3 regions of the Alcanivorax sp. 97CO-5 genome follow, and region 1 is predicted to be linked to each of the others. Evidence: predicted binding sites of a transcription regulator. Region 1 holds the regulator's gene; each other region holds the start of a gene.
What was found. The regulator sigma-54, encoded in region 1, starts transcription at its own class of promoters, with help from an activator protein. The targets are predictions, from matches to a motif close to TGGCACNNNNNTTGCTNT.
Positions count from the first base shown of each region.

Region 2: atzF (allophanate hydrolase) is a predicted target of sigma-54. The motif match lies at 5,694-5,711, and genes of this name have one in related genera.
Region 3: Y017_RS01510 (NarK family nitrate/nitrite MFS transporter) is a predicted target of sigma-54. The motif match lies at 4,491-4,508, and genes of this name have one in related genera.

Region 1 covers NZ_KI965903.1:141,687-149,604, reverse strand. The annotation lists gene lptC (LPS export ABC transporter periplasmic protein LptC) at 1-310, shown strand, start outside; gene lptA (lipopolysaccharide transport periplasmic protein LptA) at 285-884, shown strand; gene lptB (LPS export ABC transporter ATP-binding protein) at 881-1,606, shown strand; gene Y017_RS10035 (RNA polymerase factor sigma-54) at 1,744-3,207, shown strand; gene hpf (ribosome hibernation-promoting factor, HPF/YfiA family) at 3,318-3,617, shown strand; gene ptsN (PTS IIA-like nitrogen regulatory protein PtsN) at 3,633-4,106, shown strand; gene rapZ (RNase adapter RapZ) at 4,213-5,061, shown strand; gene Y017_RS10015 (HPr family phosphocarrier protein) at 5,101-5,370, shown strand; gene Y017_RS10010 (MFS transporter) at 5,509-7,918, shown strand, end outside.
Region 2 covers NZ_KI965888.1:356,556-364,473, reverse strand. The annotation lists gene Y017_RS07735 (TolC family outer membrane protein) at 1-233, shown strand, start outside; gene waaA (lipid IV(A) 3-deoxy-D-manno-octulosonic acid transferase) at 424-1,704, opposite strand; gene Y017_RS07725 (FAD-dependent oxidoreductase) at 1,852-3,060, shown strand; gene Y017_RS07720 (aldo/keto reductase) at 3,303-4,100, shown strand; gene Y017_RS07715 (hypothetical protein) at 4,118-4,447, shown strand; gene Y017_RS07710 (patatin family protein) at 4,568-5,413, opposite strand; gene atzF (allophanate hydrolase) at 5,753-7,552, shown strand; gene Y017_RS07700 (hypothetical protein) at 7,552-7,761, shown strand; gene Y017_RS07695 (GntR family transcriptional regulator) at 7,772-7,918, shown strand, end outside.
Region 3 covers NZ_KI965877.1:329,539-337,456, reverse strand. The annotation lists gene Y017_RS01525 (TetR/AcrR family transcriptional regulator) at 1-566, shown strand, start outside; gene Y017_RS01520 (DUF1285 domain-containing protein) at 563-1,117, shown strand; gene Y017_RS01515 (bifunctional protein-serine/threonine kinase/phosphatase) at 1,191-2,897, opposite strand; gene Y017_RS01510 (NarK family nitrate/nitrite MFS transporter) at 2,983-4,452, opposite strand; gene nirB (nitrite reductase large subunit NirB) at 4,775-7,306, shown strand; gene nirD (nitrite reductase small subunit NirD) at 7,310-7,654, shown strand; gene Y017_RS01495 (NAD(P)/FAD-dependent oxidoreductase) at 7,680-7,918, shown strand, end outside.

The DNA of each region.
Region 1 (7,918 bases):
AGTACTGATCATGGCCAACGACAAAGGCAGCTGGACCATCACTAGCGAGCAAGGCATCGTGCAAGAAGACGGCGACCTGATCTCTTTTCTTGGCAAGGTCAATGTGAATAATCCGATCCAGAAAATGACCGTGAATACAGAAGAACTGCATTTCAACAGCGACACTAACATCGCCACCACCCCCGGCGACGTAGAAATGCGGTTTGACTCCGGCCAGACCCGTGCTGGCGCCCTGGAAGCAGATCTCAACAAGGGCGTTCTGGAACTAAAAAAAGGAGTAAAGAGTGAATTTGAAGCACCGGCTTCATAGCACCTGCAATCTCGCCGTACTGGCATTGCTTATAGCTTTCCCCTTGGGCGTTCAGGCCGCCCCCATGGAAGGCACGATCCAGGTCACGGCAGACAACGGTCGTTTCGAGCAGAGTGCCGGCAGCGGCGTGTACAGCGGCAACGTGGAACTGATTCAAGGCAAGCGCAAACTGTTTGCCGATGAAATGCGCATGTTCACCCAAAATAGCGAGCTGGTTCGGGTGGAAGCTACCGGCACCCCGGTGCGCATGGAAGAGGGTGAAGGCCTTAACGCCCACGCTGAAAATCTGGTTTACAATATTAAAGCGCGCACCTTGGTCCTGACCGGCGATGCCTACATCGAACACCAGGGCAACACTTTCGAGGGCGCCAAGGTAGAATACAGCCTAGACTCCAAGCGAGTGGACGCCAGCAGTGAAGGTGACCAACGGGTGCGGCTGGTAATCCCCGCCGAAAACCAGACAACTAATGCCCCTGTCGACGCGAATATTGAAGCGAATAACGGCAACCCAAACGACACCCAAAGTGAAGGCAGCGACAGCGCATCACCTAAGGCGGAGCCCAACACACCATGAGCCATTTACGCGCCCATCACCTAGCAAAAAGCTACAAGGGTCGCCGGGTTATCGAAGACGTTTCCCTGGATGTAGAAGCCGGCCAAATAGTCGGGCTACTGGGGCCCAATGGGGCCGGCAAAACCACCTGCTTCTACATGATTGTTGGGCTAGTGGAGGCCGATGCCGGTCGCATTGAAATCAACGACACGGACATTACTCACCTGCCCATGCACGGTCGCGCCCAGCGAGGGATTGGCTACCTGCCTCAAGAAGCCAGTATCTTTCGCCGCCTAACGGTGGAAGAGAACATCATGGCCATCCTAGAAACCCGCAAGGAGCTTAGCAAAGCGGAACGCCACGAGCGCATGGAAGGCCTGCTCAAGGAATTCCACATCGGGCACATTCGCGATTCGCTGGGGATGAGCCTGTCCGGCGGCGAGCGCCGCCGCGCGGAAATCGCCCGAGGCTTGGCCACAGACCCTGACTTCATTCTGCTGGACGAACCTTTTGCTGGCGTTGACCCCATCTCGGTTAACGACATCAAAGGCATCATTCGCCACCTCAAAGAACGCGGCATCGGCGTCTTAATCACCGACCACAATGTACGCGAGACCCTGGATATCTGTGACACCGCTTATATCGTCAGCGCTGGCCACATCATCGCCTCCGGTGACGCGGATATTATCCTTGCCAACCAACAAGTGCGAGACGTCTATCTTGGCGCCGATTTCAGACTATAAGGTCCGCCGCAAATCCTCTCTTCTATTGTGACTTGCGGTCATCCCTAGCACACAGTTTCACCTGGCACAAATATTGCTTAGCGTGTAGATAGACTGCTATCCTGGGTTTTTTGGGGACTAGCAGAATACTGAGCAGTATGAAGCCCACACTACAATTACAAATTGGCCAGCAGCTCACCATGACACCGCAGCTGCAGCAGGCCATTCGCCTCTTGCAGCTATCCACTTTAGACCTGCGCCAGGAAATCCAGCAAGCAGTAGAGAGCAACCCCCTGCTGGAATTGGCAGACGATTTCGGTGACGATGCCCTCCCCGAGCATGACGAAGAACGTCAGGATGAAGAGCTCGACACCGACCGTGATAACGCCCTAGAAGAACTGATACAAGACGAGCCCGAGGTGGAAACCGAATGGGATGACGTCTATTCCGGCCAGAGCACCAGCAACAGCGCCGCACTCCCCGACGATGCCGACGAATGGCAGCAACGACACGCCGTTTCCGGCAACTTACAGGACCACTTGCTCTGGCAGCTAAACCTCACCCCCATGAGCGATGTAGACCGGATAATCGCCATAACGATTATCGAGTCCCTGGACGACCGTGGTTACATCACTGCCCCCCTAAGCGATATCGTCGACATGGTGAATGCCCAGCCAGACCTACTCACCGAAGGAGACGAACTGGAGCACGATGAAGTGCTTGCCGTGCAGCACCGGTTGCAACAGTTCGACCCGGTGGGCGTCGCCAGCGTCAACCTAGCTGACTGCCTCGGCGTCCAGCTGCGCCAACTGCCAGCGGACACCCCATTGCGCGACGAAGCCTCTGCCCTACTGGAACATCTGAACCTACTAGAAAAGCACGATTACACCGCACTGCGCCGCACCCTTCAGCTCTCTGAAGAGGTCCTTCTAGAGGCTTTATCCCTACTGCGCACCCTGGACCCAGCCCCCGGTGAGCAAATTGGCGAACCTCAAGTGGACTACGCCGTTCCTGACGTGATCGTCCGCCAACATCAAGGTCGCTGGCAGGTGAGCCTAAACGACGACGTCCTTCCGCGGGTCAACCTGCAACAGCAATACGCGAGCATTGCCCGTACCACCAGCGGTGAAGACGGGCAATATTTGCGCAATTGCGTTCAAGAAGCGAAATGGTTCATCAAGAGCCTGCAAAGCCGCCACGACACTTTGCTCAAGGTGGCCACCCGCATCGTGGACGTGCAACAAGGGTTCTTCGATTATGGCGATGAAGCCATGAAACCCCTGGTTTTGGCGGATATTGCCGATGCTGTTGAAATGCATGAGTCAACCATCAGCCGGGTCACCAATCAGAAATACATGATGACACCACGCGGCGTCTTTGAGCTGAAATATTTCTTTTCCAGTCATGTGGGAACCGACGGCGGCGGTGAGTGTTCCTCCACTGCTATTCGTGCCATTATTAAGAAACTGGTCGCTGCAGAGAATCCCCGCAAGCCACTCAGTGATAACAAGCTGGCGAGCTTGCTCAATGAGCAGGGAATTAATGTAGCGCGCCGGACCGTCGCCAAATACAGAGAAGCGATGAGAATACCGTCTTCTAGCGCCCGTAAACGTTTAGTGTAGAGCGCCAGAACGGACCCAGGAACGCGGGGAAAACCTTGCGAGGCCAGCCTGAAAGGCTGAATAAACAAGGTCTTTATCCCGGGTTTCTCAAACAGGTAAAGGAGCCAGCCATGCAAATTAATATCAGCGGTCATCACCTGGAAATTACCGATGCCTTGCGCACTTATGTGGGAGATAAATTTTCCCGCCTTGAGCGCCATTTCGACCAAATTACCAGCATCCAGGTGATTCTTTCCCCGGAACCCAAAAGCCACAAAGCCGAGTCCACAATTCATATTTCCGGGGCCGATGTCTTTGCCACCGCTGAGGCAGATGACATGTATGCTGCGATCGATAAACTGACGGACAAATTGGATCGTCAGATTCTTAAACACAAAGAAAAAGCCGTCAGCCACAAGCACGGTCACTAACCCAAAGCGACAATTATGCGAGTTCGCGAACTACTGACTCTGGCCCGCACCCATCACGGCGTACAGGCCAGCAGCAAGAAACAACTGCTTGACCAGGTTGCACAGCTGGCAGCTGCCAGCTGTGGCAGCCTTAATGAGCAGGAAGTCTTCGACGCTCTGGTCGCCCGGGAAAAACTGGGCTCCACGGGCATTGGCGAAGGCATTGCCATTCCTCATTGTCGACTAGGACATTGCCAACAGGCTGTAGGCCTGTTGTTAAAACTAGAAACCCCCATTGATTTCGACGCCGTTGACGGTCAGCCTGTGGATTTGGTGTTTGTATTACTCGTCCCCCAGGACAACCCGGAACAACATCTCAAAACCCTCAGCCATCTGGCCTCCCTGTTCAACGACGAGACTTACCGTACAGAACTGCGACGCAGCATTGACAACCAGCAGCTCTACCAGGCGGCGATAGAATCTGAGGCAGAGTTACGATTGGCATCATGAAGCAACACAGCAGGCTCTCGCGCATTATGCCGCGCATCCAAAACACGTCCTCACCTATCGGTCTTGCGTTCCAATATACTGCGAGCCACCCGCGAGCGGTGCAACCATGAAACTCACCATTATCAGTGGGCGCTCCGGTTCAGGGAAAACCACCGCGCTGCAGGCACTGGAAGATCAAGGCTTTTACTGCGTCGACAACTTGCCTGTCGGCATGCTACCCACCCTGGCAAAACAACTCAGTGAAGGCGACCCCCCAATTGAGCGGGTCGCCGTTGGTATTGATGCTCGCAACCTCCCCGCCCAGTTACTGGCCTTCGACAACATTCTTCACGCACTTAATGAACAGCAGGTTCGCAGCGAAATCATCTACTTAGATGCGGATGATCACACTCTTCTTACTCGCTTCAGCGCTACCCGTCGCCGCCACCCACTGGGCACCGATCAACGCTCTCTGGCCGACGCCATCGGCCATGAACGTGAGCTACTGGCCAACATCCGCCAACGTGCCGACCTAGTCATCGACAGCAGCAACCATGACGTCCACACCCTGCGCAATCTCATGCGTGAACGGGTAGCTCGCCGTGAAGCCACACTGTCATTGCAACTGGAATCCTTTGGCTTCAAGAATGGCCTGCCCACCGATGCCGACCTTGTGTTCGATGTGCGAGTGCTGCCCAATCCTCACTGGCATGCAGACCTGCGTCCTTTCACCGGCAAGGATGACTGCATTATCGAGTTTCTTAGCCAGCACCAGGCCAGTCACGACATGCTCAAAGATATTGGCGATTTCGTTGTGCGCTGGCTACCGGCCTTTGCCAACAGCGACCGCAGCTATGTCACCGTGGCGATCGGTTGCACCGGCGGCCGCCATCGCTCCGTCTTCATCACCGAACAGCTGGCAAAAAATCTGCGCGCAGAAGGCATTGTCCTTCAGGTCCGCCATAGGGAACTCTAACCCAGCAAGCAGCCACCTCCTCCGACCACAAGATGACCGATGATTGAAAAACAACTCGATGTAATCAACAAACTCGGCCTGCATGCCCGCGCTGCCGCCAAAGTAGTCAGCGTGGCATCACGCTACAACAGCAGCATCCTGGTACTGCACAAAACGCAGACCATCGACGCGAAAAGCATCATGGGCTTGCTCATGCTCGGGGCGGCCAAGGGAAGCCGCATCACCTTTCGAGTGGAGGGCGATGATGAACAACAGGCTATGGACGAACTGAAAGACTTGTTCTCTCGCCGTTTTGACGAAGGAGAATAGACGCAGATCAAGGTTTTGTATCGTATACAGGGTTTATATCGATCACTTATTGCGCTCCCGCCTTTGCAGCTGTAACTATCCTAAACAGGCTTGTTAACAAGCCGCCCCCGTCATACAACCATGAGGCAGGGAGGTCCTATGGTTGCAGAAGGAATGGCACGTGCGGAGCAACGCCGCGCGCTAGTTTTCTCGACCTTTGCGTTCACCCTCTGTTTTGCAGTATGGACAATGCTGTCCATACTCGGGTTACAGATTAAGGATGAACTGAACCTCACCGATACCCAGCTGGGCCTGCTCATGGCAACCCCAGTGCTTACCGGCTCCATCAGCCGATTATTTCTTGGTTACCTAACCGATCGTTTTGGCGGCCGCAAGGTGTTCAGTCTGCTGATGCTGCTCACTGGCGTCTTTGTCTTCCTGCTGTCTCTGGCCAACACCTACTGGTTACTACTGCTCGGTGCGCTGGGCGTTGGCCTAGCCGGTGGCTCCTTTATTGTTGGGGTGGCTTACACTTCCGCCTGGTATCCCCCCGAGAAACAAGGTACCGCGCTGGGCATCTTCGGGGCCGGCAATGTGGGCTCGGCAATCACTAGCCTGTGCGCGCCCTCCCTGCTACTGGCCTTGGGCTGGACCGGTACCGCCCAGCTTTACGCGGTAGTTATCGCCGCCAGCGGGATATTTTTTCTGCTGTTCGCCCGCACTGACCCCCTAAGCCAGCAGCGTGCTGCCAACCCGGTCTCTCTTAAAGAGCAATTTGCTCCGCTTGGCGAACTACGAGTATGGCGCTTTTCCCTCTATTACTTCTTTGTGTTTGGTGGCTTCGTCGCTCTAGCGTTGTGGTTGCCTCACTACCTGGTGGAAGTCTACGGCTTGAGCATTACTGTCGCAGGTGTTGTGGCCGCCCTGTACACCATTCCCGCCTCACTATTCCGGATTCTGGGAGGCTGGCTGTCCGACCGCTACGGGGCCCGAAAAGTGATGTACTGGACCCTAGTCGTGTCAGTACTGTGCTGCTTCCTGCTCAGCTACCCACCCACCGACTACGTGATTGATGGCGTCAACGGAAAATTACGCTTCTCCATGGCCATGGGACTGATCGGCTTTATTCCCCTAACTATGGTATTGGGCTTTTTCATGTCCCTGGGTAAAGCGGCAGTGTTCAAACACATCCCGGCCTACTACCCCAACAATGTGGGTACCGTGGGCGGCCTGGTGGGCATGGTCGGCGGGCTCGGCGGCTTCCTGCTGCCTCTCACCTTCGGCATGCTCAACGATGTCATTGGCATCTGGCAAAGCAGCTTCATGCTGCTGTTCCTAGTCTCGGCCTTTGCGCTACTGTGGATGCATTACTCCATTCTGCGCGCCAACAGAATAGAACTGGGCGAAGATATACAAAGCCGCGACCTGCCCGAGCTCTCTACCCCAAAAGCATTCGTACTGGATGACTGGCGTCCGGAAGAACCCGCCTTCTGGGAAGAACAAGGCAAGCGTATTGCTCAGCGCAACCTATGGATATCCATTCCTTGCCTGATACTGGCATTTTCAGTGTGGATGGTGTGGTCTGTGGTCGTTGCCAAATTACCCAGCGTGGGCTTTGACTACAGCCCCAACCAACTGTTCTGGCTCGCTGCTCTGCCCGGGTTATCCGGGGCGACTCTGCGAATCTTCTACAGCTTTATGGTGCCAATATTTGGCGGGCGGCGCTGGACCGCTCTTTCCACCGCGTCACTACTGCTGCCGGCATTGTGGATTGGTGTGGCAGTGCAAAACCCAAACACCTCTTACCTGGTCATGCTGATCCTGGCTCTGCTATGCGGTTTTGGTGGCGGCAACTTTGCTTCCAGCATGGCCAACATTTCTTTCTTCTATCCCAAGCATGAGAAAGGCAAGGCCATGGGCCTTAATGCTGGGCTAGGAAACTTGGGGGTCAGCCTGATGCAATTTGTGGTGCCCCTGATCATCACCACCGGGGTATTCAGCTTCGTGGCAGGTGGCCCACAAATTACCGCTAGCAACGACGCCATATGGTTGCAGAACGCCGCCTTTGTCTGGGTTCCCTTCATTGTCTTGGCAACCATTGCCGCCTGGTTTGGAATGAACGATATCGCCAGTGCGCAATCTTCGTTTAAAGACCAAGCCACCATTTTCCAGCGTAAGCACAATTGGCTAATGTGCGTGCTCTACACCGGAACGTTTGGCAGTTTTATCGGCTTTTCCGCCGGCTTCCCGTTACTCAGCGCCAACCTGTTCCCAGAAGTCGATGCACTCAAGTATGCCTTTCTTGGCCCACTGGTTGGCGCCCTTAGCCGCGCATTTTCCGGCGGCGTTGCCGACCGCTTTGGCGGCGGCAAGGTCACATTATGGGTCTTTATCGGCATGATCGTTGGCGTGATCGGGACGCTGTTTTTCCTGCAAAAAGAAAGTTTTCAGGGTTTCTTTTTCATGTTCCTGTGGCTGTTCTTCGTTTCCGGGGTAGGCAACTCCAGCACGTTCCAAATGATCCCCACCATTTTCTCCATCTCGATCCCGCGCATCATGCCTTCGCTAC
Region 2 (7,918 bases), on a different contig from region 1:
ACGTGCTCAATGCTCAGCGCGCCCTGTTCGCCGCCGAACGTGATTACGCCAATGCCCGCTACGACTACATCATCAACTCGTTGACCCTGAAATCCACCACCGGAGACCTGCAGCAGGGAGACCTCGCTGCGGTGAATAACTGGCTGGCACCAGAACAACCCCTAGACCTTTACAACCCGGATCTGGACGGTAAGAGTGAAAAAATGGTCCCGGAGAATTCGTCCATCGATTGACGCTAACCACCTGAGGCAAACACCGCGCCAGAGATTGCCGTCAACAGGATCGTAAAATATAAAAAAACCGCTAGCCGTTACCGGACAGCGGTTTTTTTATATTTACTTGCGAGAAAAATCCGACGGTTGATGTTCAGCCCTTCACACTAAAAATTCATGCGCAGGTACACAACCTAAACAGCAGATCGCATTAACCCGAAGGGCCAAGTCCAGTATTCAGCTCCATGGCAACCAACCGCAGCCCTTTTTCCAGCGCCCCTCGATTAGCTTCCACCACGCCGGCAGCAGCTTTGCCTTGCCGAGCGCATTGTGCCGGGTCATCCAGCAAGGCCAGCAAGGTCGCCCCCAACGATTGCGCATCCTCCACCACACTGAGCCCGCCAGCATCATCAAGCAACTGCCCAATAGCAGTAAAATTATGTAAATGCGGCCCGGTGAGCACCGGCTTCTGCCAAGCCGCCGGCTCCAACAAATTATGCCCACCTACCGGCACCAGAGAGCCGCCCACAAAAGCCACATCGCAGGTGCCAAACAACATCAACAGCTCACCCATGGTATCGGCCAAGTACACATCCACGCCGGCGGCCGACTCCTGCTGGCTGCGCCGAGCCACCGACAAGCCTGCCTCACGGATCTGATCGGCCACTGCAGCAAACCGTTCCGGGTGTCGAGGCACCAGGATTAACAGCGCCTCGGGCCTCTGTTCACGCAATGCTTTATGGGCAGCCAAAACCAGAGCGTCCTCTCCGGGATGGGTGCTGGCAGCGATCCACACCGGCCGGTTACCGAACGACGAGCGCAGTGCCGCCGCAGCCTGTTTCACTGCTGCATCCAGTGTCATATCGAATTTCACACTGCCAATGGGATATACCCGTTCCGGCCAAGCCCCTAGCGCCATGTAACGCTCGGCTTCCACTTGTGTCTGCACTGCCAGCGCGTCAAAGCGTGCCATCATTGGGCGAATCAACCGCGGCAACTTGCCGTAACCCTGATAACTTTTTTCCGACAATCGCCCATTCATTAGCATCAGTTTAGCGCCATGGCGCTTTACCGCCGCACACAGATTCGGCCACAGCTCGGTTTCCAGCACGATTACCAGTTGCGGATCAAAGGCGCGCATAAAACGGTTCAACGCCGTGGGCAATTCCCAAGGACAATAAACGTGAGTCACCCGGCCCCCGAACAACGCCTGCACCCGCTCTGAGCCAGTGGGCGTAGTGGTGGTGACCAGTAAAGGCACATCCGGGTAGTCTTCCAGCAACCGCTCAATTAACGGCGCCGCCGCCAATGTTTCCCCCACCGACACCGCATGCACCCAAAGGCTTTTTTTCAAGATCCCGGACCGGTACCCCCACGCCATGCGCTCCTTCCACCGCAAACGATAAGCCGGTGCTTTTCTACCTCTCAGCCACAAGCGCAGAAAAAGAGCGGGAAGCAGCAAATACCAAAGGGCGGAATAAATAGTTCGCATAGGGGCTCTTATCTCAATGTAGAGGCAATACACGGGCAACGCGCACAGCCCAAAACACATGATCCATCTTGTCTGTGTCAGCGCCGATGCGCGTGCCAGCGGCCTTGCTTATGCTAGCATAGCCGCACAGTTCAACGATGGTGAGCCATGAGTGACTCGACCCTAAAACCCGACACAATCCACCCAGACATTGTGGTCTTTGGTGGCGGCATTGCCGGCCTGTGGCTAATAAACCGGCTCCACGCCGCCGGCTACCAATGCCTACTGCTGGAATCCGCCAGCCTTGGTGGCGACCAGACCCTCGCGAGCCAGGGGATTATCCACGGCGGCCTCAAGTATGCCTTAAGCGGCAACCTGTCCAACGAATCCGAAGCGATTGCCCAGATGCCGGATCGCTGGCGTGCCGCCATGGCCGGCACCGACTCGGTAGACCTGCGCAACCTGAAAGTGCTCAGCGATACTCAACACATGTGGTCCAGCGGATCAGTGGCCTCACGGATGACTAACTTTTTCGCTAGCAAGATGCTCCGTGGCCGAATCGAAAAACTCAAGCGTGACCATTTCCCCAGCGCGCTGGCCAATAAGGCTTTCAAAGGCAACGTCTATAAACTCGACGACCTAGTGATCGACACTGAATCATTGATCGACACCCTTAGCGCCCCGGTCCGAGACCGGCTACTGGCGTTCGATACCCAGCGCGATACTCTAGAATGGAATAACGACGGCCTGCGCGCCGTCACCATTAATGGCCAGCGCATTGAGCCACGGCTGACCCTGCTGGCCGCCGGCAACGGTAACCCAGCTCTGCTTGACGGCGCTCATCGCGCCCACCTTTTGGAACAGGAACACAGCCAGCTGCGGCCATTGAAAATGGTGCTGGTAAAACACGACCAAGGCCATCGGCTTTACGCCCACTGTGTTGGCACCAGCAACAAACCCGTGCTCACTGTGACCACCCACGATTGTCCGGACGGCAAGGTGGTGTGGTACCTCGGCGGCGACTTGGCAGAGCGGGGGGTAGAGCGTACTGATGAAGAACAACTACATGCCGGTCGGGAAGAATTATCGCACCTTTTCCCTTGGCTAGATTTTAGCAACGCTCAATTCGCCACCCTAGATGTGACCCGCGCCGAACCCAAACAACATGCGCTGGTCAAGCCGGATAACGCCTACGCCCGCCGGGATCAAAACCTGATCATCGCCTGGCCCACTAAACTCACCCTGGCGCCGGATCTAGGCGACCGGGTAATGGCGCTGGTGGAAGAAACGGGCCTTCAACCCGGCGAGCCATTAACGATACCGCCAGCCCTTCAACGGGCGCCCATGGGCGTACCGTACTGGCATCGCTGTTTTTAATGATTACTGTAGCAAGGCGTCGTTGGTGCTGCGCAAATGTCAGTTGAACGTTAAAGCGCAAAGGGAAAAAGGAGAAGGATGAATAATCTTTTCATCCCGAACCCGAGACTGACCTGGCATGGGCGCGACGCCCAAGCATTAAATGGACACAAGTCCAGCGTCGCTACTGAACCGAAAACTTGCAACCGTTCCTCATCACACCGCTAGCAACGGACCTGCAGCGACACCAATAAGGAAGCATCATGTCCTTCATGCGCCCACTGGGCAACACAGGATTAACCGTCAGTGCACTGGGCTTGGGCACAGTGAAAATCGGCCGCGATAAGGGAGTGAAGTACCCCAACAGCTTCACCATCCCCGATGATCGTGCGGTAACAGAACTACTCGCTCAGGCACAGGATTTGGGCATCAACCTAATCGACACAGCGCCGGCCTACGGTCACAGTGAACAGCGGCTCGGTCAGTTAATGAGCCAACGCCAAGACTGGGTCATCGTCACCAAGGTCGGTGAAGAATTTGATAACAACAGTGGTGACAGCCATTTTGATTTTTCACCGGAACACGTGCGTTTCTCGGTGGAACGTAGCCTGCAACGGCTCAACACGGACTATCTGGATTGCGTGCTGATTCACTCCGACGGCAATGACCTGGCAATCATCGAAAAGGGCACTCTGGACGCTCTCAACGACCTGAAAAAAGCCGGCCTGATCCGCGCCACAGGCATGTCCACGAAAACCGTGGCTGGCGGCATCGCCAGCCTGAATCACGCGGACATGGCCATGGTCACCTACAACCTGCATCAGCAAGACGAAGCCCCCGTGATCGAGCACGCCGCCGCCCGGCAAAAAGGCATCCTAATCAAGAAGGCCTTTGCCAGCGGTCACCTCAATGACACCCTTGATGACCCGGTACAGGAAAGTCTGGACCAAATCCTTGGCATCGCCGGCGTTAGCAGTATCATTGCTGGCACCATTAACCCCGCCCACTTACAAGAAAACGTGGCCAAAGCCCGGCAGGCCTGCAAGATGGCAGCGCAATAATAACAACAGGAAACAGCATGCGTTTTTGTCTGATGATTCTGCTACTCGGCTCCTGCCTCGCAGCACAGGCGGATAAAATACGGCTACTGCGCGAAGCCCCTCAGGAGTGCGAAGAAAAAAGCGCGGTTTCGGTATCGTCCGGCAGCAAAATGCGGGGCATGTTGTTCAGCGATGCGCGAATAGATCGCCACGTGAACAAGAAGCTCACCAGAGCCATCAAAAAAGCCGGCGGCAATCGCGCCATGCTCAGCGACCGCCGCGAGTTTATGATGGAGAATCATTTTCGCGGTATTGAGCATATTGAGCTGGATGCCTGGGTTTGGCACTGCGAAGAGAAAGAGCGCTAGGCGCTACACTATTTGAAGTGCCCTGGCTCACAAAACACCACGCCCAAACCTTTTAGCTCGACCTGGCAGGATTACGCCACGTAGAAAGCAAAACCTGTTGCAGCGTGAAGCGCTTGCACATTACCCCACTACTGCTTTCTCCACCCCCAACGACTGTAATCCCGCACGATGCCCCTGCTGATATCCTTGCTGCAATTTTTCCACATTGGTGGTCAACCGATTCACCGGGAAGTGCATCGGTGGGGCGATAACATTGAGGCAACAATCATCAGGCGGGCTGTCAATAAAATCCAATGCTCTATTATAGACATCTGTACGTTTCGCCATGGCTTCATAAAAGGCGGGGATATCACGAGCCCAAGGCTTTAATAAAGGCGTCAACGCACTAGGGCGTTTGCGGAAACCCTGAGGGCGGGACAACACCACGGTGATATCCCGCGCGCCCTGTTCGTAAGCCCAACGCACCGGAATGGAATCCGCTAGCCCGCCATCGGTCATGGGGTGGCCGGCCACCTTGGGAAAGTCTCGGTAGGCAAAAGGAATAGAACAGGACGCGGTGATTACCTCATCTAAATTACTCGGCTGGGTCTGAAAATAACGCGGCGCCCCGTCTTCTATCGAGGTAGTCACTACCCACAGAGAAGTATTTCCCTGCCAATGTCTCTCCAAATTCAACGGCACGTCTATGCGAGACTGGTGCCACAACCAGTGCACATCACACAAATGTCCACCCGACATAAAACGTGACCAGTTGATAAAGTCCGGTCGACAGGCATGGTCGGTGATCACTTGACGGCTGCGGCCATGATTACCTGCCAGATAGCCGATCAGATTGGTCGAGCCGGCAGACGCGCCCACGGCGAAATCGAAATCCTGATGTTTTTTTTCCAAAAACGCATCCAACACCCCGGCAGCAAAAATACCGCGCATGGCACCGCCTTCCACTACCAACGCACGCTGTGACATTCTTTTCCCTCCACCTCGAACCGGTCTGGGCTGTACGTCCTTGAATCGGTTCAACAACGATGCCAAGGCCTCCCAAAGAAGGGAAATAGAGTCTTACTGTCCTTTTCATCGTCATCGCTGATACATCCCACAGCCGCCGTCAGGGAAGGCACTGCGGGGCTGCACCGATACCGCGCAGCTGCATCAGATTAGCGCACCCAGTGTCTGGACATAGCTCTCTTCACTCAACATTAACCTTATTAATTACTGTAAAAACAAAGCGTTAAATATTTTTCATGGCTGGCACCCCCTTTGCACAAATAAGAATACCAACTTGTGTACAACCAGGTGTGCTAACGAATGATTGGCTGGACTCTTCAACAATGGCAGATGGCCTACCGCAGCGGTGAACTCACCCCGGTACAGGCCATGAAACAACTGGCCACCACTCTGCAGGATAGTGAGCGCGCCCTGTGGATCCATCTCCTGGATGAGGCTTCCTTGACGGCCCAGGCGCAAGCGCTAACGGATCCATCGCTGCCACTCTATGGCATTCCCTTTGCCGTGAAAGACAACATTGATGTTGTGGGCATGCCCACAACAGCAGCCTGCCCGGCATTCGCCTACACCCCGACGGAAGACGCCACCGTGGTACGACTACTGCGCGACGCCGGCGCCATCGTCGTAGGCAAGACCAATCTGGATCAGTTTGCCACCGGTCTGGTTGGCACTCGTTCCCCCTATGGCGAAGTACCCAATCCATTCAACCCGGATTACCTCAGTGGTGGCTCCAGTTCAGGTTCCGCCACGGCCGTGAGCCTGGGCCTGGTACCCTTTTCACTGGGCACCGATACCGCCGGTTCCGGCCGGGTACCTGCAGCGTTCACCAACACGGTGGGCCTCAAGCCCACCCGCGGTGCCATTAGCACCCACGGTGTTGTTCCTGCCTGCCGGACCCTTGATTGCGTCAGCATCTTTGCCCTGAACGTGGACGATGCCCAAGAGATCTTTCGACTCATCAGCCAGTTCGACAGCGCAGATCCTTACAGCCGCGCAGCTCCCCGATTGCTAACCACCGGACTCCCCGAACGCCCGACTCTCGGCATCCCCAAAGACCTTCCCTGGTTCGAGGATAGCCAAGCCCAACAGCTGTGGGAGCGACAGCTGGACCAGCTCAGAGAGATTGCCAACCTGATCACTATCGACACCACGGTGTTGCAGGATGCCGCCGCTTTACTCTATCAGGGCCCCTGGGTGGCGGAACGTTTCATTGTCACCGAACCCTTGTTGCAAAAAAGCCCCTACACCTTGCTGCCAGTAATTCGTGACATTCTCGCCCCCGCCGCCGCCCTGACAGCAGCGGACAGTTTCCGGGCCCAGTACCAGCTGGCTGAATTGAAACGGCAGTCCGAAGCACTAATGGCCCAGGTTGATGCATTGTTGCTCCCCACTACGCCCGGCATCTACACCCGCGCCGCCGTGCAAGCCAACCCCATCACCCTGAACAGCCAGCTAGGCACCTGGACCAATTTCGTCAACCTCTTGGACCTGTGCGCCCTGGCATTGCCCGGCGGCTTCCGTGAAGACGGCTTGCCCGGCGGTGTCACCCTAATTGGCCCCGCTTGGCAGGACCACGCCCTGGCCGACTTCGGCCGGCGCTGGCAGCAGGCCCAGCCCTGGCAGGCCGGCGCTACCGGACAGCGGCTGGCCAAGCCGCAGACCCATGCGGCCAATGATGATGAGGACGATGTAATGACTGTCGCCGTGGTTGGCGCACACCTTTCCGGCATGCCCCTCAATACCCAGCTCACCGAACGCGACGGCGTGTTGCTCGAAGCCACCCACACGGCGCCCTGTTATCGGCTCTACGCCCTGGCCAACACTGTGCCGCCCAAACCCGGGCTGATTCGTAGCGAAAAAGACGGGGGTGACTGCATTCCCATCGAGCTGTGGCGAATGCCGATGAAGCACTTCGGCAGTTTTGTCGGCTTAATCCCCGCCCCACTGGGCATCGGTAGTCTGGAAACCACCGACGGTCGCTGGGTGAAAGGCTTTATCTGTGAACCCTGGGCCATTGGGGACGCCACCGACATTACCGCACTGGGCGGCTGGAGAAACTACATCGCGCAAGTGGCGACAAACGCTCAGGAAACACACTGATGAAGCCGTGGCGCTGGGGGGCGCTAACCGCTGCAAAACAGCGTTGTGAATTCGGTCTCACGGCACAGAACGCCGCTAGCAGCGACCGCCACAGCCATCTGATCAATGCACACATCAGCGGCAACGTTATTGTTCTGCATTGCCTGCCTGGAGCCATCATTAACGCCCGCGATCCAGTGATCGCCATCAACACCGCCGCGATGGCCTGAGGAATCAAAGATGAATACGCGAGCGGGAAAAAAAACCGAACGTCTGGCTGAACAAATTTATCTGCAATTAAAGCAGGACATGTTTGATTTTCGGCTAATGCCCGGCGACCGCTTCAGTGAAAACGAAGTGGCCGAACGGATGGGTGTATCACGCACC
Region 3 (7,918 bases), on a different contig from region 1:
CCGCTCTGGCCCTTTTTCTGGAAGAAGGCGAAGACCGAGTAACCGTGGAAATGATTGCGGACCGGGTAGGTATCGGCAAAGGAACCATCTACAAGCATTTTGAAACCAAGAACGAAATTTACCTGTTGCTGATGCTGCGCTACGAAGAAGACTTGGCAGGGGTCTTTCAAAAGATTTCCGATGTCGATAATAAGGAAACGTTAGCCCGGGAGTATTTTCGTTTCCGGATATCTGATCCTAAGCGATACCAGTTGTTTGATCGGTTGGAAAACAAGGTGATCAAGGACCACGCGCTGCCGGAGTTGGTGGAGAAACTACACAGCATCCGCAAAGCCAACTTTGCTCGGCTCACCGAGATTGTGAAGGCGAGAATGGAAGAAGGGTCGCTGGAAGAGGTGCCGGCCATCTATCACATTTGCTCTGCTTGGGCGCTGGCCCATGGTGCGGCGGCATTGATGGAATCACCGTTTTATCAAAAACTGATTGATGACAAGGATGATTTTCTCGACTTCCTTATTGAAATTGGTATTCGTATGGGGAACAAAGGGCAGCGAGGTCCGCGATGAAACAAGCCGAGGCGCTGCTTACGTTACTGGAAAAAGCGGCCGATGATGAAACCGGCCTGCCGCCGGTGCATCAATGGAACCCGGAACGTCATGCGGACATCGACATGCGTATCGCCCGGGACGGCACTTGGTTTTATCAAGATTCACCCATTGAGCGGCCCAGAATGGTGGCGCTTTTTTCAACTATTCTGTTGCGCGAAAAAGACGATTATTTTCTGATTACCCCGGTGGAAAAGTTACGTATTCAGGTCGATGATGCGCCGTTTGTTGCGACGCAAGTGCAGCAAGTAGAAGAAGGTGGCACCACAAAATTAGTGTTTACCACCAATGTGGGCAGCCATGTGGTTGCCGGAGACGACCATCCCCTCTGGGTTAACACCGATAGCGAGACCGGTGAGCCTTCCCCTTACCTGTGTGTGCGTGACAATCTGACGGCATTGATTGGGCGTTCAGCGTTTTATCAGTTGGTCGATTGGGCCGAGCAACAGGGCGATATCCTGCAAGTACGCAGCAACGGTAAAACGTTCGCTCTGGGTAGCTTGGCAGATTAACCGCTGACCTCTCGTGTAAACATTATCGGGTGAGCCCCGTAGCCAAATCTGATTACACCCCACTCTTGACTGATCAGCGTAGTGTTACGCTGATCAGCAACAGCACAGCCAGTACGATTACGGCGCCTTTCCACATTCTTAATTGCTGGGTGTTAGTGTCTGCCACAGGTTTATTGCTACGAACGGGGCGGCGCAGAGCATCGCGAAATTCTGCTGCATCGGTAAAGCGGAGCTTAGGCTGCCGTTGTAGCGCAAGTTCTAGCACGTTGTTGATCCATAGCGGGATAAACGCGTTATGGCTTTGCAATGGAGGAAGGGGCAGGTGTGAGGCTTTTTCATAGCGACCTTGCCAAGGCAGGGTGCCCGTCAGCATTTCATGAATGATCACCGCGATGGAGAATAGATCGCTTTGCTCGCTTGGAGCTTCGCCTTCTGCCAGTTCTGGCGCGCTGTAATGCAGGGTGCCTAAAGGAATACTGGCGGCAGTTTGTTCCATTCCACGACAATGGCAGCTACCAAAGTCCACAATGCGCACCAATCCAGTAGTGTCTACCATAATGTTATCTGGCTTCAGGTCACCATGAATCACATCGGCACGGTGTAGGGCACGCACCCCGTTGAGCAGTTGATCTGCTAAATATAGTTTTTCTTCAACCGGTGCGTCCGGGTGTTCCCTGAGCCACTGTTGCAGTGTCACACCGTCGATAAATTCCAGGTGTTGGTAAAGGCAGGACGTATTTTCGGGTAGCGGCAAGGCGTGTAATAAATGCGGGTTGCGTAGCCGGTTACCCACCCAGCCTTCCATGACGAAGCGTTCCAGTGCATCACGATCATCTTCCAGATTGATCGATGGCGTTTTCAGTACCGAGGCGTTGCCTTTCTTATCTTCCACCAGATAAAGGTGGCTGCGTACGCTGGCGTAAAGCTCACGCTTTACTGTAAAGCCGTCAATTTTAATGCCGGGGGAAAGCGGAGGGGGGAGTGGCAGGCTACCACGTTGTTTCAGCGCTTCATCGGCGCTGGCGTCCGGTAGCCCGTCAACATGTATTACCTGACAGCTTACGTTATCGTCGCTGCCGTTAGCCAACGCAGCTTGCACCAACGTTTTGGCAGCAAGTTCTGGTTGGTTGGTTTCGCGCAAAATGTTTTGCATCCGTGAACGGGCCAAGAAACCGTGTAAACCATCGCTGGACAAGAGATAAATATCGCCCACCTGTAAATCTACACTGCTGTAGTCCACGTCCAGACGAGTATCTCCTCCCATGGCGCGGGTGAGCACTTGCCGGTTTGCGCCGATTCGGCGGCTGTGATCGCGAGTCAGGCATTCTAGCCTGTTGTGACGCATGCGCCATACGCGGGAATCGCCAACCTGAAAAATGTGCGCGGTGCGCGAGCGTAAAATCAGCAAAGAAAGTGTACAGAGATGGCTGTCGCCAGCCAGTGTCTGGCGACATAACCAACGGTTCAGGGCTTCCAGTACACGTTGCGCAGAGCGCGGTACGCTCCATAACGATGGAGTGGCGTAGTAATCATTGATAAAACCCAGCACGCAGGACTCTGCTGCCTCTCGAGCGGCACCGGCACTGGATAGGCCGTCTGCCAGGGCTGCGACAATGCCTTTGGTGCGCAGCAGTGACCCTTCCGGTACCTGCATAGCCAAGGCATCTTGGTTGTGCAGCTTGGGGCCGCTGTCACTGAATTGCCCGATCCGTACGCGGGGGTGCAACTCGGGTTCGACCATGGTGTCGGCGTTGCCAGCGGGGCCGGTGGACACTTCCATTCTTGTGCTCCTATACCGATAGCGTGTTGTGAGCGGTGGTCCGAGCAAACAGGAGTTCCCGCGTGCCCGGACTCAAAGGGTGTCATCAACTCACTTTGATGAGCTGCACTTCGCCTTTTTCATCAATTTCTGCAATGTGACCTTTGGGTTCATCTAGGAATTGTACGGCGGCCAAGGCAACGGCGGCACTGGCGGCAATGACCAGAAAGAAAGTAGACGGTTCCACGAAGGTCAGCACGGTAAGGAAAATCACCGCACCCGCATTGCCATAGGCGCCTACCATGCCGGCAATTTGGCCGGTGAGGCGACGTTTAATTAACGGTACGGTGGCGAAGACCGCGCCTTCGCCAGCTTGAACGAAGAAGGAACAGCACATGGTGGCAATAACGGCTAGGGCGATGGGCCAGGTGCCGGAGATCTGGCTCATCAGGCCATAACCTACCATCAACCCGCACAACAGGATGGCCAAAGACTTTTTGCGGCCGAATTTGTCCGATACCCAGCCGCCGCCGGGCCGTGCAACCAGATTCATGAACGCATAACCGGATGCCAGCAGGCCAGCGGTAACCGCAGACAAGCTGAACGTATCACTGAAGAAAAGCGGCAGCATGGAAACCACCGCTAGTTCAGAGCCAAATGTCACCATGTAAGACAGGTCGAGAATGGCCACTTGTTTGAAACTGTAGCGATCGTGCTCGGCAACGCCTTCTTTCAAGTGGTCGCGATTCACGCGCCAGGCTTGGCCTAACTGCACAATCGCAAGGCTGATAATCAACGCCGCCAGTAGAATTTGGGTAGTCCCCCCGAACAGATCAAGATTGGTTGGCCCAAGGCGCCAGACAATAACCAGCAGGGCAATATAAAGTGGCAGGCTCATCAAGAGATAAAAGAACAGATCTTTTCGCGTGCTGACTTCAAGAGCGCTGGCTTTCTTGGGTTTGAAGTAGGAGGAGCCAGCGGGAGTATTGCGGGCGAACCACAGGAAAAAGATACCGTATAGCATTGCTACCGCACCGGTGCTGGCAACGGCCCAGCGCCAGCCGTTTTCGCCCCCAAAAAGCATGGCGATGGTTGGTAAAGTAATCGCTGCTGCTGCAGAACCAAAGTTACCCCAGCCGCCATAAACGCCTTCTGCTAGGCCGACTTCCCGGGCAGGAAACCATTCACTAATCAGGCGAATGCCGACCACAAAGCCAGCGCCAACAAAGCCCATAAGCAAACGTGTAACGGCCAGTTGTTCAAAGGTAGTGGATAGGGCGAATGCCCAGCAGGGGAAGGCCGCCAGTATCAGCAGCAGACCAAACACCCGGCGTGGCCCGAAGCGATCGACCAGGGAGCCAATAACCACCCGGGCCGGGATGGTCAATGCCACGTTAAGGATCAACAATGCTTTGACCTGTTCCGCGCTCAAGTCGAAAGCCTCGCGAAGGTGCCCCATTAATGGGGCGTGGGAAAACCACACCACAAAGGTAATAAAGAAGGCAACCCAGCTTAGGTGCAGTAACCGTATACGAGGCTGGGACAGGTTCAATAGATTCAGGTTTTGAGCGCTCATGAAATCTCCATGCATGGGCGATTAACGATAAGAGAGCCTGAGCAACTCCTGTGCCATGTGCTTAAGTTCATGTTTTTAATAGAGTATTTCTTGGTAGAGAGAGGCGATTAGAAAATATGTGCGCAAAAGGGGAGCGTTTTTGGGTCAATACGGTGCACAAGAAAGTGCCTTTTTCTCGTGCACCGGCGCATTAAAAGAAAGCAGGGCTTTTGTTATTACTTGATAAAAAAGGAAATAACCTTATTTATTTCAATGGGTTAGTTAGTTGGCATAAGGCTTGCTGTAGTGGTGGTGTCAGTTACGCACCGCGAGGGTGAGCCTTATGGCAAAGCAACAACTTCTTCTGATCGGCCACGGGATGGTCGGACAACGTTATCTAGAGTCTCTGGTAGCCCTGGGTGGCCGAGAGCACTTTGATATTACGGTACTGTGTGCCGAGCCGCTGCCGGCCTATGACCGAGTAGGGCTGACCAGTTATTTTTCCGGCAAGACCGCCGACGACCTGTCGCTAGTGCCGGAAGGGTTTTTCGAAGAGCACGGCATCACGCTGAAACTTAACACCAAGGTCAACGCGATTGATCGCGCGGGCAAAACGGTCACCACCAATACGGGTGAAACCCTGCCTTACGACAAGGTCGTGCTGGCCACCGGCTCCTATCCTTTCATCCCGCCGATTCCCGGCAACGACCGCGACAACTGCTTTGTGTACCGCACCATTGATGACCTGGATGCCATGATTGCTGCCAGCAAGAACGGCAAGGTGGGCGCCGTGGTCGGTGGAGGGTTGCTGGGTTTAGAAGCGGCTAAGGCGCTTCATGACTTGGGGCTTGAAACGCATGTGGTGGAATTCGCTCCCCGGCTGATGGCGGTGCAAGTGGATGATTTTGGCGGCGGCTTGCTGAAAGACAAGATTCAGGAGCTGGGTGTCACCGTGCACACTAGCACCGGTACACAAGATATTGTCGACGGTGAAACCTGCACTCATCGAATGAACTTCGGTGACGACAAGTATTTGGAAACCGATGTCATTGTTTTCTCCGCCGGGATCCGTCCTCAGGACGAATTGGGCAGGGCTTGTGAGCTGGCCATCGGCGAGCGCGGCGGCATTGTGGTCAATAACCAATGTGTCACTTCCGACGAGCATATTTATGCGATCGGTGAAGTGGCGCTATGGGAAGGGCGCATTTTCGGGCTGGTGGCGCCGGGTTACCAGATGGCAGAAGTGGCCGCAGAACATCTGATAGGAAAAGCAGAAAAGCAGTTTGCCGGTGCGGACATGAGCACCAAGCTGAAGCTGATGGGCGTGGATGTGGCATCCATCGGAGATGCTCACGGCAGCACGCCGGGCTGCCGCAGTACCGTGTTTATGGATCAAACCGCGGGTATCTACAAAAAAGCGGTGATCAGCGCGTGTGGCAAGAAACTGTTGGGTGCGGTGTTGGTGGGTGATGCTGCCGATTACGGTAACTTGTTGCAACTTTGCCTGAATGAAATGGACTTGCCCGGTGATCCGGCGGCCCTGGTGGCACCGGTGTCGGACGGCGCGCCTCTGCTGGGCGCCGATGCATTGCCCGATTCGGCGCAGATTTGTTCCTGTAATAACGTCTCCAAGGGCGACCTGTGTGCGGCCATCGACGATGGCGCCCAGACCGTGGGTGACTTGAAAGCTTGCACCAAGGCATCGGCTACCTGTGGGGGTTGCTCCGCGCTGGTGAAACAGGTGCTGGATAGTGAGCTGGAAAAACGCGGTGTGGAAGTGAACAACCATCTCTGCGAACACTTTCCGTATTCCCGTCAAGAAATCTATCACCTGGTACGCGTCGGCCAGATCACCACTTTTGATGCCTTTCTGGAAGCCCATGGTAGCGGCGATGGTTGTGACATCTGTAAACCGACCGTGGCCAACGTGCTGGCTTCCTGCTGGAACGACTGGGTGCTCAACAAACCCCATGCTGGCCTGCAGGACACCAATGATTACTTCCTTGGCAACATGCAGCGCGACGGCACGTATTCCATTGTGCCCCGGGTGGCCGGCGGTGAAATCACGCCGGACAAACTGATTGTGCTGGGCGAGGTGGCCAAGCAATACGATCTCTATACCAAGATTACGGGTGGCCAGCGGGTGGACTTGTTCGGTGCCCGTGTGGAGCAGCTGCCGGAAATCTGGAAGATTTTGGTCGATGCCGGTTTTGAAACTGGGCACGCCTACGGTAAATCCCTGCGCACGGTGAAGTCCTGTGTGGGCTCTACCTGGTGTCGTTATGGGGTGAAAGATTCCGTGGGCACCGCTATTCAAGTGGAGGACCGCTACAAAGGCCTGCGTAGCCCGCACAAGATCAAAATGGCGGTGAGTGGCTGTACCCGCGAATGTGCAGAAGCTCAGAGCAAAGACGTGGGCGTAATTGCCACGGAGAAAGGCTGGAACCTGTATGTGTGCGGTAACGGGGGTATGCGCCCGCGCCATGCGGATCTGTTTGCCTCCGATCTCACCGATGAACAGCTGATTAAAACCATTGATCGTTTCTTGATGTTCTACATCAAAACAGCGGATCGTTTGCAGCGCACCAGTGTCTGGCTGGAAAACTTAGAAGGCGGGTTGGATTACCTGAAAGACGTGATCCTCAACGATTCCTTGGGCATGGGCGATGAGCTTGAAGCACAGATGCAACACGTGATCGAGACATACCAGTGTGAGTGGAAGTCCACCATCGAAAATCCCGAAGCGGTGAAACGTTTCAATCACTTTATCAATGATACCGCTGAAGCGGATGACAACCTGACCTACGTGCGTGAACGTGGCCAGCGACGTCCCGCCTACGAGCATGAACGTATCGAGCTGGTTGAGGAGGCGTAAGCCATGAACAATGCAGTAGCGGTTGAATGGAAAACAATCTGCAGCGTCGACGATGTGTTGCCCGGCACCGGAGTGGGAGTACGCCTGGCCACGGGGCAGGCGGCACTCTTTCGTACTAGGGACGGAAAGTTCTATGCGCTAGACAACATGGACCCGTTTAGCCATGCCAACGTGATTAGCCGGGGCCTGCTGGGCTCGCTGGGTGACAAACGGGTGGTTGCCTCACCCCTCTATAAGCAGCACTTCGATTTGGAAACCGGGCAGTGCATCGAAGACGACAGCGTCAAGCTTAAGGTCTATCCGGTGCGCGTGGTCGGTGATGTGATTGAGCTGGCCACCTCGGCCTGAAGCGAATCGAGAGGGTGATGCAGTAATGAAACGACTGGTTGTAGTGGGTAACGGTATGGCGGCTTGCCGCTTACTGGAAGAGCTGACCCGCCTGGCACCGGATCTGTATCAGATCACGGTGGTGGGGGATGAGCCCTTTGCCGGCTATAACCGGGTCATGTTGTCCCCCCTGTTGGGTGGTAGCACGGATGAAAATACTATTACCACGCATCCTCACCAGTGGTATCGGGAGCGGAGTATTCGCCTGATCACCGGCACCCCCGT